3 regions of the Salipiger sp. PrR007 genome follow, and region 2 is predicted to be linked to each of the others. Evidence: riboswitches for the same ligand, from Rfam matches in the RefSeq annotation. Region 2 holds a riboswitch; each other region holds the start of a gene.
What was found. A riboswitch is a leader RNA that binds a small molecule or an ion and turns the genes downstream of it on or off. The one in region 2 is predicted to bind cobalamin.
Positions count from the first base shown of each region.

Region 1 (4,273 bases), on a different contig from region 2:
ACGCAGGCGGTGAGAAGTGCGGTAAGTCCCAGAAGCTCGACGCGCACACGCGCGACATCGACCCCGAGCGAGGCGGCCGCATCCTCGCCGAAGGCGAAGGCATCGAGCGCCCGCGCCCGGTAGAGGCAGACAGACAGCCCCACGAGCAACACGGGCAGGGCCAGGCCGGCATCCGGCCAGCGCACACCGCCAAGGCTGCCAAGCAGCCAGAACATGATGCCACGGGTCTGCTCGGCGCTGGCCGAGGAGGTGACGATGAAGGATGTGGCGGCATTGAACAGCTGCGAGCCGGCGATGCCGGCAAGGATGACCCTCTCGGCACCGCGGCCCGCGCCGAAAGACAGCACCGCCACAAAGCCAAAGGCGAGGAGCGCCCCCGCCATGGCCCCGGCCGAAACCGTGACGGCCCCGGCACCGAGCGCGAGTACGATGACCAGCACCGCGCCGGTCGAGGCGCCGGCCGAAATCCCAAGCAGGTAGGGCTCGGCGAGCGGGTTGCGCAGCAGCGCCTGCAGCACCACGCCGCAGATCGCCAGAGAGGCTCCGGCGCACATGGCGACCACCGCCCGGCTCAGCCGGTAGTGCCAGACGATCCCCTCGCGGATCGGATCGACCGGAAGGTCGAGCCCGAAGAGTCGGTTGGCCAGCGTGGACAGGGCCTCGCGCGGGGTCACGCTGATCTCGCCGAAGAGAACCGCGCAGCAGGTCGCGAGGGTGAGGGCGACGCCACCGGCAAGCACGAAGGACCCCAGCCCCGTCAGAGGGCCGGAGCGGGTCCGGCGCGAAACGCTCACCGCGTAAGACCGATGTCTTTCAGGCCCGTCGAAAGGACCTCGACCCCGTCGACGGCCCGAAGCGTTGGGTTCATCGAATGCGCGGGCATCTCGATCAGATGTCCCGCACGCACCGCGCGCAGCTGGCTGGCAACCGGATCGCTTTCCAGGAACGCGCGTTTCGCGCCCACGTCGTCGCCGGGGAGGTTGCGCCGCTCCATGGTGCCCAGCACGATTACATCCGGATCGAGCTCTGAAATCGTCTCCCAGCCAACCAGCGGCCATTCCTCGTCCGAGGTGATCACGTTGCGCACCCCCACAACTTCGGAAATCCATGCCGGGGCTCCGAACCGCCCGGCCACATAGGCTTCGCCGGCGATCTCGGGCGACGAGAACCAGTAGAGCACCGAGACGTCCCTTGCCTGCAGCGCTGCCGCACCCGCCGTTGCCGCCTCGATCCGGGCGGCATTGGCAGCAACCAGGTCAGCCCCCCGCGCCGGCACGCCGAAGATCTGGGCCAGTTCGGTGATCTCCCGGTTCAGCAGATCGTCGCTCCAGGCCTGCGCGCGGGCGCCGTCGCCGCTGCCCGCAACGAAGTCGCTCTTGGCGCATTCCGCAGGCGAGACATAGGTGCTGATGCCGAAATCGTCGAACTGGGCGAAGGTGCCAACCCGGGCCTGATCCGGGGCGATGTCGTTGATCCACTGCGCCGCGACGAAATCGGGGCGGGCTTTCAGCACGGCCTCGAAACCGGGCGAGTTGTCGGCGATGCGCGGCACGGCTTGCCCCGCGTCGACCAGCGGCGCTGGTAGCGGCGCGAGCCAGATGGCGGTCCCGACGATATGCTCGGCGAGGCCGAGCGAGAGCAGGATCTCCGTCGTGCCTTGGCCGATCGAGACCACGCGCTCGGGCGGCTTGGCATAGGTCGTCACACGGTCGCAGTTGGGGATCTGCAACGGGTAGTCGGTCGATTCAGCAAATGTGGTTTCAGGAATGGGCAGCAAGGCGCAGCACAGCAGCGCAAGGCCGCGGAGGCGGCCCGAGGTTGCAAGAAACATCAATATCCTTTCCCGGACACCCCGTCCGGTCGGTTGCGCAGGTGACGCCCCCGCGGGATCGCGGGGCCGGAACGGCAGGTCTCCTGACTTGCGGCCATGGTCCCGAAACCGCCTTCCCGCGCCGTTTGGCGCAGTGGCTTCGCCCGGAGGGGCGGGTGGCTCGGAACGGACGCTTACAGTTGCGGGGGCAGTCCCGGAGTCCGCGGCCCAAGGCCGCGTCACCGGGTTCCCTTTTCATCCCGGATGGGAACCGTTCGCGGCGAACCTCGGGGCGGCGCCGTGCTTTGTCAAGTTGCCATGCTCGCATCGGCCCGGCGTATCGGGGTCGCCCTGCATCCCGGCCGGGCAGTGAAGCGAAAGCCCTCGGTCGGCGGTCTTTGCCACCAGCGCCGGATCGTGGCTGACCAGCATGATGGCGCAGCCGTCGCGCTCGGCGGTGTCCACAAGCAGGCTGATGACCTCTGCCTGGGTGATCGGATCAAGCCGCGAGGTCGGCTCATCGGCAAAGATGAAGGCCGGGCGCACCAGCAGCAGGCGCAGGATCGCCAGTCGCTGCAACTCCCCGCCCGAGACCTCGCCCGGCTTGCGACCCAGCAGCACTGGGGCAAGGCCGAGGCGCTCCATGTGGTGCTCGATCTGCCGCGGGTCCTGCCCATGCAGCCGCGCCACATCGCTCAGCGTGCGCTGAAGGCTCTGGTGCCGCGGAAAGGCCGCGACGGGATCCTGATACAGCTTCTGGTAGGCGCGCGCCCGAGATGCAGTGCGGGTGACGCGCCCGGCGGAGGGGCGGTGCAGCCCGAGCAGCACATCCCCCAGCGTCGATTTCCCACAGCCCGAGGGCCCAGTGATCCCGAAGATCTGCCCCGCGGCGATATCCAGCGACACATCACGGAAAAGCTCCCGGTCGCCGCGGGTCGCGGCGAGCCCCTCGGCCCGAACCACGCTGCTGCCCGCGGGCGCGGGCGCGCGCTTTTGCCATGTCTCGGGGTCCGCCGCGATCAGCCGGGCGGTGTAGTCGGATCTTGGCGCGGCAAGGACATCGGCGGTGGGGCCGGTCTCGACCACGCGGCCCTTGCGCAGCACGATGATCTGCCCACCGACCCGCCGCGCCAGCGCAAGATCGTGGGTGATGACGATCAGCCCGCCGCCGCTGCCGACCTCTGCCATCAGCAACTCGGCCACATCGTCGCGGCGCGCGGCATCAAGCCCCTTGGTCGGCTCATCGGCGATGACGATCCGCGCACCCCCGGCCCGCGCCGCGGCGATGGCCACACGCTGCGCCATGCCGCCGGAGAGTTCATGCGGCAGTTTTGCTCCGGCGCCCTGAAGCCCCAGCGCTGCCAGATCGTCACCGGCGCGGGTGCGGGCTTCGGCGGCGCTCAGGCCGCGCACCAGTTGATGCGCCTCGGCGACCTGCCGCGCGGCGGGCATCAGCGGGTCCAGCGACAGCCACGGCTCCTGCGGCAGCACCGCGATCTGCCGCCCCCAGAGGCCGCGGAACTCGCGCGGCCGCGCGGCGCTGATCCGTCGCCCACCGATCTCGACCTCGCCCCGCGCCGAGAGGCTCTCGGGCAGCGTGCCCATGATTGCCTGCGCAAACAGGCTCTTGCCCGAGCCGGTCTCGCCGAGGATCACCAGCGGCACCCCCGGCTCCAGCGTGATCGACAGCGGCTCGACAAGCTGCGTGCCGCCGTCGTGGATGCAGATGTCCTTTGCGCTCAGAAGGGTCATGTCTCGCGGCTCCCGGCCAGAAGGGTGAGGCCCAGCAGCAGGCCGAAGGTGGCAATCACCGGCGCAAGCAGCGCATGCGGCGCCTCCTGCCAGTAGGGCATGAGCTCGACCATCATCAGGCCAAGCTCGGGCGTGGGCGCGCGCATGCCGACGCTGACAAAGCCGAGCGCGGCGATGCCCATGATGGCCGTCGCCATGCCGAAGGCCCCCGCCGTCAGCATCATCGGGGCGATCTCCGGCCAGAGGTGCCGGCGGAAGACGTAGACCGGACCAAAGCCCAGAAGCCGCGTCGCCTGCACCGCCGGGGAAGCCAGCGTGTCGCGCACCGCGGCGCGGGTGAGGCGGAAGAACTCGACCCAGAGCACCAGCGACAGGCCTAGCCAGAAGCCGGTAGCGGTCGAGGGCATGATCGCCAGCACGATGAGCACCAGCAACAGGCCGGGCAGCGCCAGCAGCGCATCGGCGAGCGTGGTCAGCACGCGGTCGGTCCAGCCGCTCCGCGCCGCGGCGAGCGTGCCCAGCGTCAGGCCCAAGGCTCCGGCGGTGGCAACCGCCGCCAGAGCGATCAGCGGCGAGAGCCGCAACGCATCGGCCAGACGGTGATAGATCGATCGGCCCAGATGGTCATAGCCCAATGGCGCGCCCGCCTCGGGGCCGGCCAATGCCTTGAGCAGGGATTGAGCGAAGGGATCGCCCGGCACCAGCACCGGG
Region 1 covers NZ_JAAGOZ010000012.1:30,248-34,520, reverse strand. Annotated here, with positions in the region: gene G0Q01_RS04105 (iron ABC transporter permease) at 1-761, opposite strand, end outside; gene G0Q01_RS04100 (ABC transporter substrate-binding protein) at 791-1,831, opposite strand; cobalamin riboswitch at 1,902-2,086, opposite strand; gene G0Q01_RS04095 (ABC transporter ATP-binding protein) at 2,066-3,562, opposite strand; gene G0Q01_RS04090 (ABC transporter permease) at 3,559-4,273, opposite strand, start outside.
Region 1: another riboswitch for cobalamin. It lies ahead of G0Q01_RS04100 (ABC transporter substrate-binding protein); the one in region 2 lies ahead of nrdH (glutaredoxin-like protein NrdH).

Region 2 (4,273 bases):
GGTTCAGGCTCTTGGGCCACCAGCTGGTGACCGAGGTTCCGCTCTCGGTCAGACCGCCGTGCATCACCGGGCATTTTCCCCCGGTATCGACGTCGTTTCCGTCCATGTCAGTTCTCCCATAGGATGAGCATCCTTGCGCGGGACAAGGCAGGGCAGCGGGCGAAAACGCGGGCCGTTGGTCCAGCCGGTGCCGCCGCCGAGGTCCCTCCTGCATCGGCAGTCTAACCAGAGGGCGCGGCTGGGTCAGGTGATTCGTAGCCGCTGACCTTGCGCCTGCGGCGGTCCGTCGCGCTCCGAAAGAGGATTCTGAAATCTCACAAATTCATCCCGGTCCCCCAGGGCCGGGGCAGCAGTCTCCCTGCTCCGAAAAACCGCAGCGCCAGTTTCGGCGGGCACGGACGTCGCGGCGGAGCCGCCGTCCCGTGAGGCCGAGGCTCAGACCTTCGCGAGTGCCTCGGCGATAGCCTCCATCCGCCCTGCCCGCTCGGGCAGCAGCGGCAGCAGCGCGGCGAGCAGCAGGCGAGCCTTGGCGGCGCTGAGATCACCGGACAGGATCGCCCCTGCCTCGACCATCGTCACGCCGCCGCTGTCGGCGCCGTAGATGGCCCGGGTCCGCCCCTCGGGACAGCGGGTGGCAAGGATCACCGGGATGCCCGCCGCGACGAGCTTGCGGCAGACCTCGGCAAAGCCCTTGGGGGCATTGCCGCGCCCGAAGGCCTCGATCACCACGCCCGAGACGCCGTTCGAGGCACACCATTCGAGGTAGCGCGGCGTGCTGCCGAGCCCGAGCGCGATAAGCTCGACGTTCGGGTCCAGCGACGGCGCGTCGATCACCTCGCGCGGGCGCGCCGGGCGCGTGTAGAGATGCACCTCGCCCTCGTCGATCTCGCCCAGCTTGCCATGGCCGTTCGAGCGGAAGGTGTCCACGCGCGAGCTGTGCACCTTGCTGACGTAGCGCGCGCCATGGATCTCGCCCTCGAAGACGATGACCGCGCCCACGCCGGTCAGATCGGGCGCCGCCGCGCAGAGCAGCGCGTCGTGCATGTTGCGTGGCCCGTCGGTATCGGGTTGGCCCGCGTGGCGCTGTGCGCCGGTGAAGACCACTGGCTTATCGGACCTGACCAGCAGCCGCGCGAGAAAGGCGCTCTCCTCCATGGTATCGGTACCATGGGTGACGACGACGCCATCGACCCCGGGCTCGGCCAGTCGCGCGTCGATGTGGCGGCAGAGCTTGTAAATCGTCTCGAGCGTCAGCGCGTTGCTGCCCGCGGCCTCGATGTTGTCGACCTCGACGGTGATCCCAGGCAGTGGTGCGTGCAGGCTTTCGAGCAGCCTGTCGCCGCTCAGCCCGGCGGTGACGGCCCCGCCCTCGGTCTTGGCATAGGAGGCAATTGTGCCACCGGTGGCGACGAGAACGATATGGGACATGCGGACCTCCTGCAGGGCTGAACTGACGGTGCGTGATGTCTGCATATGCGCGCGGGCGGGCGAAAGCCAGATCGCTTGGCGGCGCGCGCCTATCAGGAAGCTTGTGGAGGAAGGGAGGATGCGGCGGCCCCAAGGGAGGAGGAGAAGGGCCGCCGCCGATTTCCGGGGCTGAGGGAGGAGGAGAAACACCCCGAAAAAATCCTTGAACGCGTTGCCGCGTCGACAGGGGCACATTTAGGGGCCCTCCCTGGCCCGGGCAACGCACATTCCTGCAGGGCCGAGTTGTCGAGAATGCATGGCCCGCGCAACCCCTTGCAAACGCCCGCTCCAAGGGTGTCCACCGTGGCCGACTTGCTGCACACAGAGGCTGCAGAATTTTTTTGAAGTCGGGCTCGCACAACAGGATATTGACGCATGACCTGCATCCTGTTCTAGATATAGTTGCTTTTCGGTTCATCGAGTCGGGCGACGGCCCGGCGCGGCGCTAAGAGGGAAACCGGTGTAACACCGGTGCTGCCCCCGCAACTGTAAGCGGCGAGTGAAGGCCCAATGAGCCACTGGGACATCCCGGGAAGGCGCGGCCGGACCCACGACCCGCCAAGCCAGGAGACCTGCCGAAGGCCTGACAGAATGACCACGAACGGAGGGTTCGGGGCGTGCGAGGACCGCGTCAGGCACAAGGCCTGCGCGGTGACGCGTCCCCGCCTTCGCAGCTGAGGACGCAAGAGCATGATCACCGTCTATTCGAAACCCGCCTGCGTGCAGTGCACTGCCACCACCCGCGCGCTCGATGCCAAGGGGCTGGACTACAACGTGATCGACCTCACCGAGGACGACGCGGCCATGTCGCTGGTCACCGAGCTCGGCTACCGCCAGGCCCCCGTCGTGACCTTTGGCGAAGACCACTGGTCGGGCTTCCGTCCGGACCTGATCGCCCGCCTCGCGAGCTGATCGCGGCGGGATCGGCAACAAGGGATCGACCATGTCGGGGCTCGTCTTCTTCTCCTCTGCCAGCGGCAACACCGCGCGCTTCGTCGCCAGCCTCGGCCGGGCGGCGCTGCGCATCCCGGTGTCGCCCAAGGAACTGACGCCCGATCCGCGCGATCCCTTTGTGCTGATCTGCCCGACCTATGCCGACGGCGAAGGTCGCGGCGCGGTGCCGAAGCAGGTGATCCGCTTTCTCAACGACCCGTCCCGCCGCGCGCTGCTGCGCGGCGTGATCGCCAGCGGCAATCGCAACTTCGGCGAGACCTTCGCGCTCGCCGGCCGCGTCATCGCGCAAAAATGCAATGTCCCCCTGCTCTACTCGTTTGAGCTGGCGGGAACGACCAAGGATTTCGCCCGCGTCAACGACGGGCTCGACGCTTTCTGGGGGACCCCATGCTTGACCGCCTGAACGAGACGCTGGACTACCACGCGCTCAACGCCATGCTGAACCTCTACGATGCGGACGGCAATATCCGCTTCGAGGCCGACCGGATGGCGGCGCGGCAGTATTTCCTTCAGCACGTGAACCAGAACACCGTGTTCTTCCACTCGCTGACGGAAAAGCTCGGCTACCTCGTCGAGGAAGGCTATTACGAGGCGGAGGTGCTCGAGCAATACCCGCCCGCCTTCCTGCAGAAGATCTGGGACGCGGCCTTTGCCAAGAAGTTCCGCTTCCCGACCTTTCTCGGCGCGTTCAAGTATTACACCTCCTACACGCTGAAGACGCGTGACGGGAAACGCTTCCTCGAGCGCTACGAGGACCGCGTCGTCATGGTGGCCCTGGCGTTGGCACGCGGCGACGAGGCGCTGGCGATGTCGTTCATGGAAGAGATCCTCTCGGGCCGCTTCCAGCCCGCCACGCCGACCTTCCTCAACGCCGGCAAGAAGAGTCGGGGCGAGCTGATCTCCTGCTTCCTGCTGCGCATCGAAGACAACATGGAAAGCATCGGCCGGGCGATCAACTCGTCGCTGCAGCTGTCCAAGCGCGGCGGCGGCGTCGCCCTGATGCTGACCAACATCCGCGAGGCCGGCGCGCCGATCAAGGGCATCGAGAACCAGTCCTCTGGCGTCATCCCGGTGATGAAGCTGCTCGAAGACAGCTTCTCCTATGCCAACCAGCTGGGTGCGCGTCAGGGCGCGGGCGCGGTCTATCTAAACGCGCACCACCCCGACATCCTCAAGTTCCTCGACACCAAGCGCGAGAACGCCGACGAGAAGATCCGTATCAAGACCCTCAGCCTTGGCGTGGTGATCCCCGACGTGACCTTCGAGCTCGCCAAGCGTAACGAGCCGATGTATCTCTTCTCGCCGCATGACGTGCAGAAGGTCTACGGCGTGCCCTTCTCCGAAATCTCGGTCACCGAGAAATACGAGGAGATGGTCGAGGACAAGCGCATCCGCAAGACCAAGATCAACGCCCGCGCCTTCTTCCAGACGCTGGCCGAGATCCAGTTCGAGAGCGGCTATCCCTACATCATGTTCGAGGACACGGTGAACGAAGCCAACCCGGTCGACGGGCGCATCACCATGTCGAACCTCTGCTCGGAGATCCTGCAGGTGGCCGAGGCGTCGGAGTTCAACGACGACCTGAGCTACTCGAAGCTGGGCACCGACATCTCGTGCAACCTCGGCTCGTTGAACATCGCCAAGACCATGGACGGCCCGGACTTCGGCGCCTCGATCGAGACCGCGATCCGCGCGCTCACCGCCGTGTCGGAAATGTCGGCGATCGACAGCGTGCCTTCGATCCGCCGCGGCAACGACGAAAGCCGCGCGATCGGTCTCGGCCAGATGAACCTGCATGGCTACCTGGCCCGCGAGCACGTCCATTACGGCTCCGACGAGGGCGTCGAGTTCA
Region 2 covers NZ_JAAGOZ010000083.1:11,238-15,510, forward strand. Annotated here, with positions in the region: gene katG (catalase/peroxidase HPI) at 1-106, opposite strand, end outside; gene G0Q01_RS23570 (asparaginase) at 436-1,428, opposite strand; cobalamin riboswitch at 1,861-2,062, shown strand; gene nrdH (glutaredoxin-like protein NrdH) at 2,158-2,379, shown strand; gene nrdI (class Ib ribonucleoside-diphosphate reductase assembly flavoprotein NrdI) at 2,411-2,824, shown strand; gene nrdE (class 1b ribonucleoside-diphosphate reductase subunit alpha) at 2,809-4,273, shown strand, end outside.

Region 3 (4,273 bases), on a different contig from region 2:
AGCATCTCGCGAAGCTGAAGGATGGAGCTGAGTTTGTTCATGGCAGCAAGTCTTTGCGCAGCGCGGCCATGGGGTCAAGAAATGTCACAGGTCGCCGCCCAGTTAACTTTATCAATTTGATAATCTCTTGGAGTCAGGTGAGCTCCGTGCTACGCAACCGACGTGGCGTTAGGTCAAGAGTGCCTTTTTGACGAGTATCCGTGAGTGGTGGCGCCGCAGCTCATTTGAGAACCTTTCGCCTTGGTGCTTTCCGGCACCAAGGCTTTTCGTTTCGGGCTTCCGGGGACGAAGGGCCGGGATCCGGTCGTCGGACACGCAGGCGTCAGTCTGCGCCGTCCGTGGAGGCACGGCGCAGCAGGTAGGTGTCCATGATCCAGCCATGCTTGGCCCGCGCCGTCTGCCGCAGGGCGATGATCTCCTGCGCGACCTCGGCCAGCGGGCCGGAGCGGAGGATCTGCGCCGGGCTGCCGAGGTAGGCGCCCCACCAGATGTGCAGTCCCTCGGCAGGGAGCCCCGCGAAGCTGCATTCCCCGTCGAGCATCACCACCACGGTCTCCTCGCCCGCGGGCCAGCCCCGCGCGCGGAGGCGCCGCCCGGTGGTGAGTTTCACCGCGCCGTTCACGCTGTTGAGCGGGATCGCATGGGCGGCGGTCAGCGCCTGGATCGCGGTGATGCCGGGGACCACCCGCAGCCTTGGGGGCGGCTGGAGGCGCCCGGCGATGCGCAGCGTGCTGTCGTAGAGAGCCGGATCCCCCCAGACCAGCAAGGCGACCGGCCCCTCCGGCGCGCCGTGCAGCGCCGCGATCCAGCGCCGGGCGATCTCGTCGTGCCAGGCGGCGACGCGCTCGGCATAGGGGAGCGTCGGATCGCGCACGGGGTAGGTGAAGGTGCGGATCTCGGCGTTTGTGCCCGCGGCCTCGAGGATCACCTGGCGCAGCGCCCGGAGGTCGTCTTTCGCCTCGCCCTTCAGCGGCAGCAGGATGACGGCCGCGTCGCGCAGCGCCTGTACCCCCTCGAGGGTCACATGGCCGGGGCTGCCGGTGCCGATGCCGACAAGCCAGAGGTCCTGGATCATGGAGCTTTCCTTGCGGTGGGTGCCCGGCCCCGTTCTGGGGACCGGGCGCCTGGTCAGGCGGTATAGAGCCTTGGCGCGAAGAGCCGGCCGAGCCCGGTGTCGCGCAGCGATTTCGCGGCGGCGAGCGCGGCGAGATCGGCCAGCGGCTCGATCAGCAGCACCAGCATGTAGGCGCCGCCGAAGGTCAGCACCGCGCCGAAGGTCTCGGCCGAGATACCCTGGCCGTAGAAGACCCAGAAGGTGACCCAGGCGACGACCCCGGCCTGGAACACACCCGAGAGCTTCAGCACGTCGGCATAGCGCAGGTCCACATAGGCCGTGTCCGCGGGCACCACACGACGGGCGAGCGCCGCGGTTGCGAAGAGCGGCACCAGAAGCGTGGTGACATTGACGAAGTACATCGGCAGGTCGCTGGGCGCGAAGAACAGCCCCTGAACAAGCAGACCCAGCGCCAGACCCATCGCGGCGGGTGCGGCGCCGAGCAGCAGGAAGAGCGTCGAGCCGAGGATGAAATGCACCTCAGAGACACCCACCGGGAAGTGCGGCAGCACCTCGAAGAAGACGAAGGTGCCCACGGCGGCCATCAGCGTGCGCGCGGCAAGCGAAACGAGGTTGCTGCGCGCCGCGTCCTCTGCGGCGAGCTTGGCGGTATAGCCGGCGGCGCCTGCCGCGGTGACGGCGGCAAAGGCCAGTTTGGCGCCGTCGACGACGCCGGGTTCGATATGCATGATATTTCCTTTACGTGTGGCTGCCCCACCGGCAGCGAAATTGCCCATGAGGGCGGGAAAGGGGGTCGCATGGCAGGTCTCCTGACTCGCAGATCGTCGCGCCTCGGCCCTTCCCGGCATGCCTGCCAGTGGATCTTCCTCGGCGCTCCTCGCTTACAGTTGCGGGGGCAGTCCGGGCCTCTCACCCGGTTCCCTTGCGTCCCGTGCGGGACACCATGCGGGGTCGGCTCAGCGCCGGGCTTTGGTCTGGATGCGCGCCTCCTCTTCGGCTTGTGCGCGGGGGGCAGACGGCTCCTCCGCCGAGATCAGGTGAAAGAAGGTTCCCGTGACCTGCCCGCGCCGCGAGCCGGTCTCGGCCACCGGGGCGCCATCGGCATCGGCGACCTCGGCCAGCGGCGGGTCGGGTTGCTGCAAGATGGTGGAGTAATGGAACTCATGGCCGCGCAGCGCCGCCCCGGCGTCGAAGCCCGGCATCGGCGCGCGCAGCACCGCGCGGCGATAGCCCAAGTGGAACTTGCGGGTCTCATAGCTGGTGACGAGGCCCAGCAGGCCCGCCATTTCGTGCCGCGTGCCGCCTTTGTCGATCAGCCCCGCGCCAAGGGCCATGTAGCCGCCGCACTCGCCGTGGACCGGGCGCGTCTCGGCATGGCGGCGCAACCCGGCGCGGAAGGTCTCGGCGGCGGCGAGCCGCCCGGCGTGCAGTTCGGGGTAGCCTCCGGGCAGCCAGACCAGATCGGCCCCGGCGGCGGGCGGCTCATCGGCGATCGGAGAGAACGGCAGGACCTCGGCCCCGGCGGCGCGCCAGCCTTCGAGAAGGTGCGGATAGGTGAAGGAAAAGGCCGCGTCCTGCGCCAGCGCGATGCGCTGCGCCGGGGGCCTGGGCAGGGCCGGCGTTGCGCCGGGCAACGGCCCGCCCGCAGCAGCGGTGCGGAGCGCGGCAAGGTCGACATGCTCGCGCAGGAAGGCGGCGTACCCGGCGATGGCGGCTTCGAGGTCCGGATGCTCCACGGCCTGGATGAGCCCGAGGTGCCGCTCCGGCAGGGTCAGGTCGCCGCGCCGGGGCAGCACGCCGAGCACCGGCAGCCCGGCGCGCTCCATGCCGAGCCGCGTGAGCCGCTCGTGGCGGGGCGAGGCGACGCGGTTGAGAATCACCCCGGCGAAGGGCAGATCGGGCATGTACTGCCGGAACCCCAGCGCCGTTGCGGCGGCGGATTGCGCCTGCCCGCCCACGTCGAGCACCAGCACAACCGGCCAGCCCATCGCCCGCGCCGTCTCGGCGCTGCTGCCAAAGCCCTGCTGGCCGCGCGTCGCGACCCCGTCGTAGAGCCCCATCGAGCCCTCGGCGAGGCAGATGTCCGCCCCCGCCGCCTGCGCCGCGATCGCCTGCCAGAGGTGTGGTCCCATGGCCCAGCCGTCGAGGTTGAAGCTTAGCCGCCCGCTGGCAGCGCGGTGGAAGGCCGGGTCGATGTAGTCGGGGCCGGACTTGAAGGGCTGAACCGCCAAGCCGTCCTCGGCCAGCGCCCGCAGCAGGCCCAGCATCACCGTGGTCTTGCCGGTGCCCGACGAGGGCGCCGAGACCAGAAGTCCGGGAACCTCAGCCATCGATCTGCGCCTCCTGCTCGGGGGTCCAGCCACTCCACGGGCTCTCGGCGCTTTGCGGGCGGTGGCGGCGGTCGTAGTCCACCGCATAGAGGCAGCTCTCTTCAAAGCCCTCGCCCGCCAGCGCCGGTCCGACAAGGATGAGCGCGGTGCGGGTGATGCCCGCGCCGAGCTTGTCCTCGATGTCCGACAGCGTGCCGCGCAGGATCACCTCGTCCGGCCAACTGGCGCGGTAGACCACGGCGACGGGGCAGTCCGCGCCATAGGCGGGGGAGAGATCGGCAACCACCCGCGCGATGTTCTGGATCGACAGGTGGATCGCGAGCGTCGCGCCGGTGGCGGCGAAATTGGCCAGCGTCTCGCCCTCGGGCATCGACGAGGCCCGGCCCGGCGTGCGGGTCAGCACCACCGATTGCGCGAGGCCCGGCAGGGTCAGCTCGGCGCCGAGCGCGGCTGCGGCGGCGGCGAAGGCAGGCACGCCGGGGGTGACCGAGACCGGGATGCCGAGCGCCTTCAGCCGGCGCATCTGCTCGCCCATCGCTGACCAGACCGAGAGATCCCCCGAATGCAGCCGCGCCACGTCGTGGCCCGCGTCATGGGCGAGGCGGATCTCGGCGATGATCTGGTCGAGGTCCAGCGGCGCGGTGTTGACGATCCGCGCGCCGGGGGGGCAATGGCCAAGGATCGCCTCGGGGACCAGCGAGCCGGCGTAGAGGCAGACCGGGCAGCGCGCGATGATGTCGCGGCCGCGCAGGGTCAGCAGGTCGGGCGCGCCGGGGCCGGCGCCGATGAAGTGAACGGTCATGGATCGGGTCCTTCTGCCAGCGCGCAGCTGGCCATGCGGTCAGAGGAAATGACGCGCGCGCCAAGC
Region 3 covers NZ_JAAGOZ010000014.1:106,238-110,510, reverse strand. Annotated here, with positions in the region: gene G0Q01_RS05725 (hypothetical protein) at 1-41, opposite strand, end outside; gene cobF (precorrin-6A synthase (deacetylating)) at 323-1,075, opposite strand; gene G0Q01_RS05715 (energy-coupling factor ABC transporter permease) at 1,129-1,803, opposite strand; cobalamin riboswitch at 1,857-2,036, opposite strand; gene G0Q01_RS05710 (cobyrinate a,c-diamide synthase) at 2,032-3,405, opposite strand; gene cobM (precorrin-4 C(11)-methyltransferase) at 3,398-4,207, opposite strand; gene G0Q01_RS05700 (cobalamin biosynthesis protein) at 4,204-4,273, opposite strand, start outside.
Region 3: another riboswitch for cobalamin. It lies ahead of G0Q01_RS05715 (energy-coupling factor ABC transporter permease); the one in region 2 lies ahead of nrdH (glutaredoxin-like protein NrdH).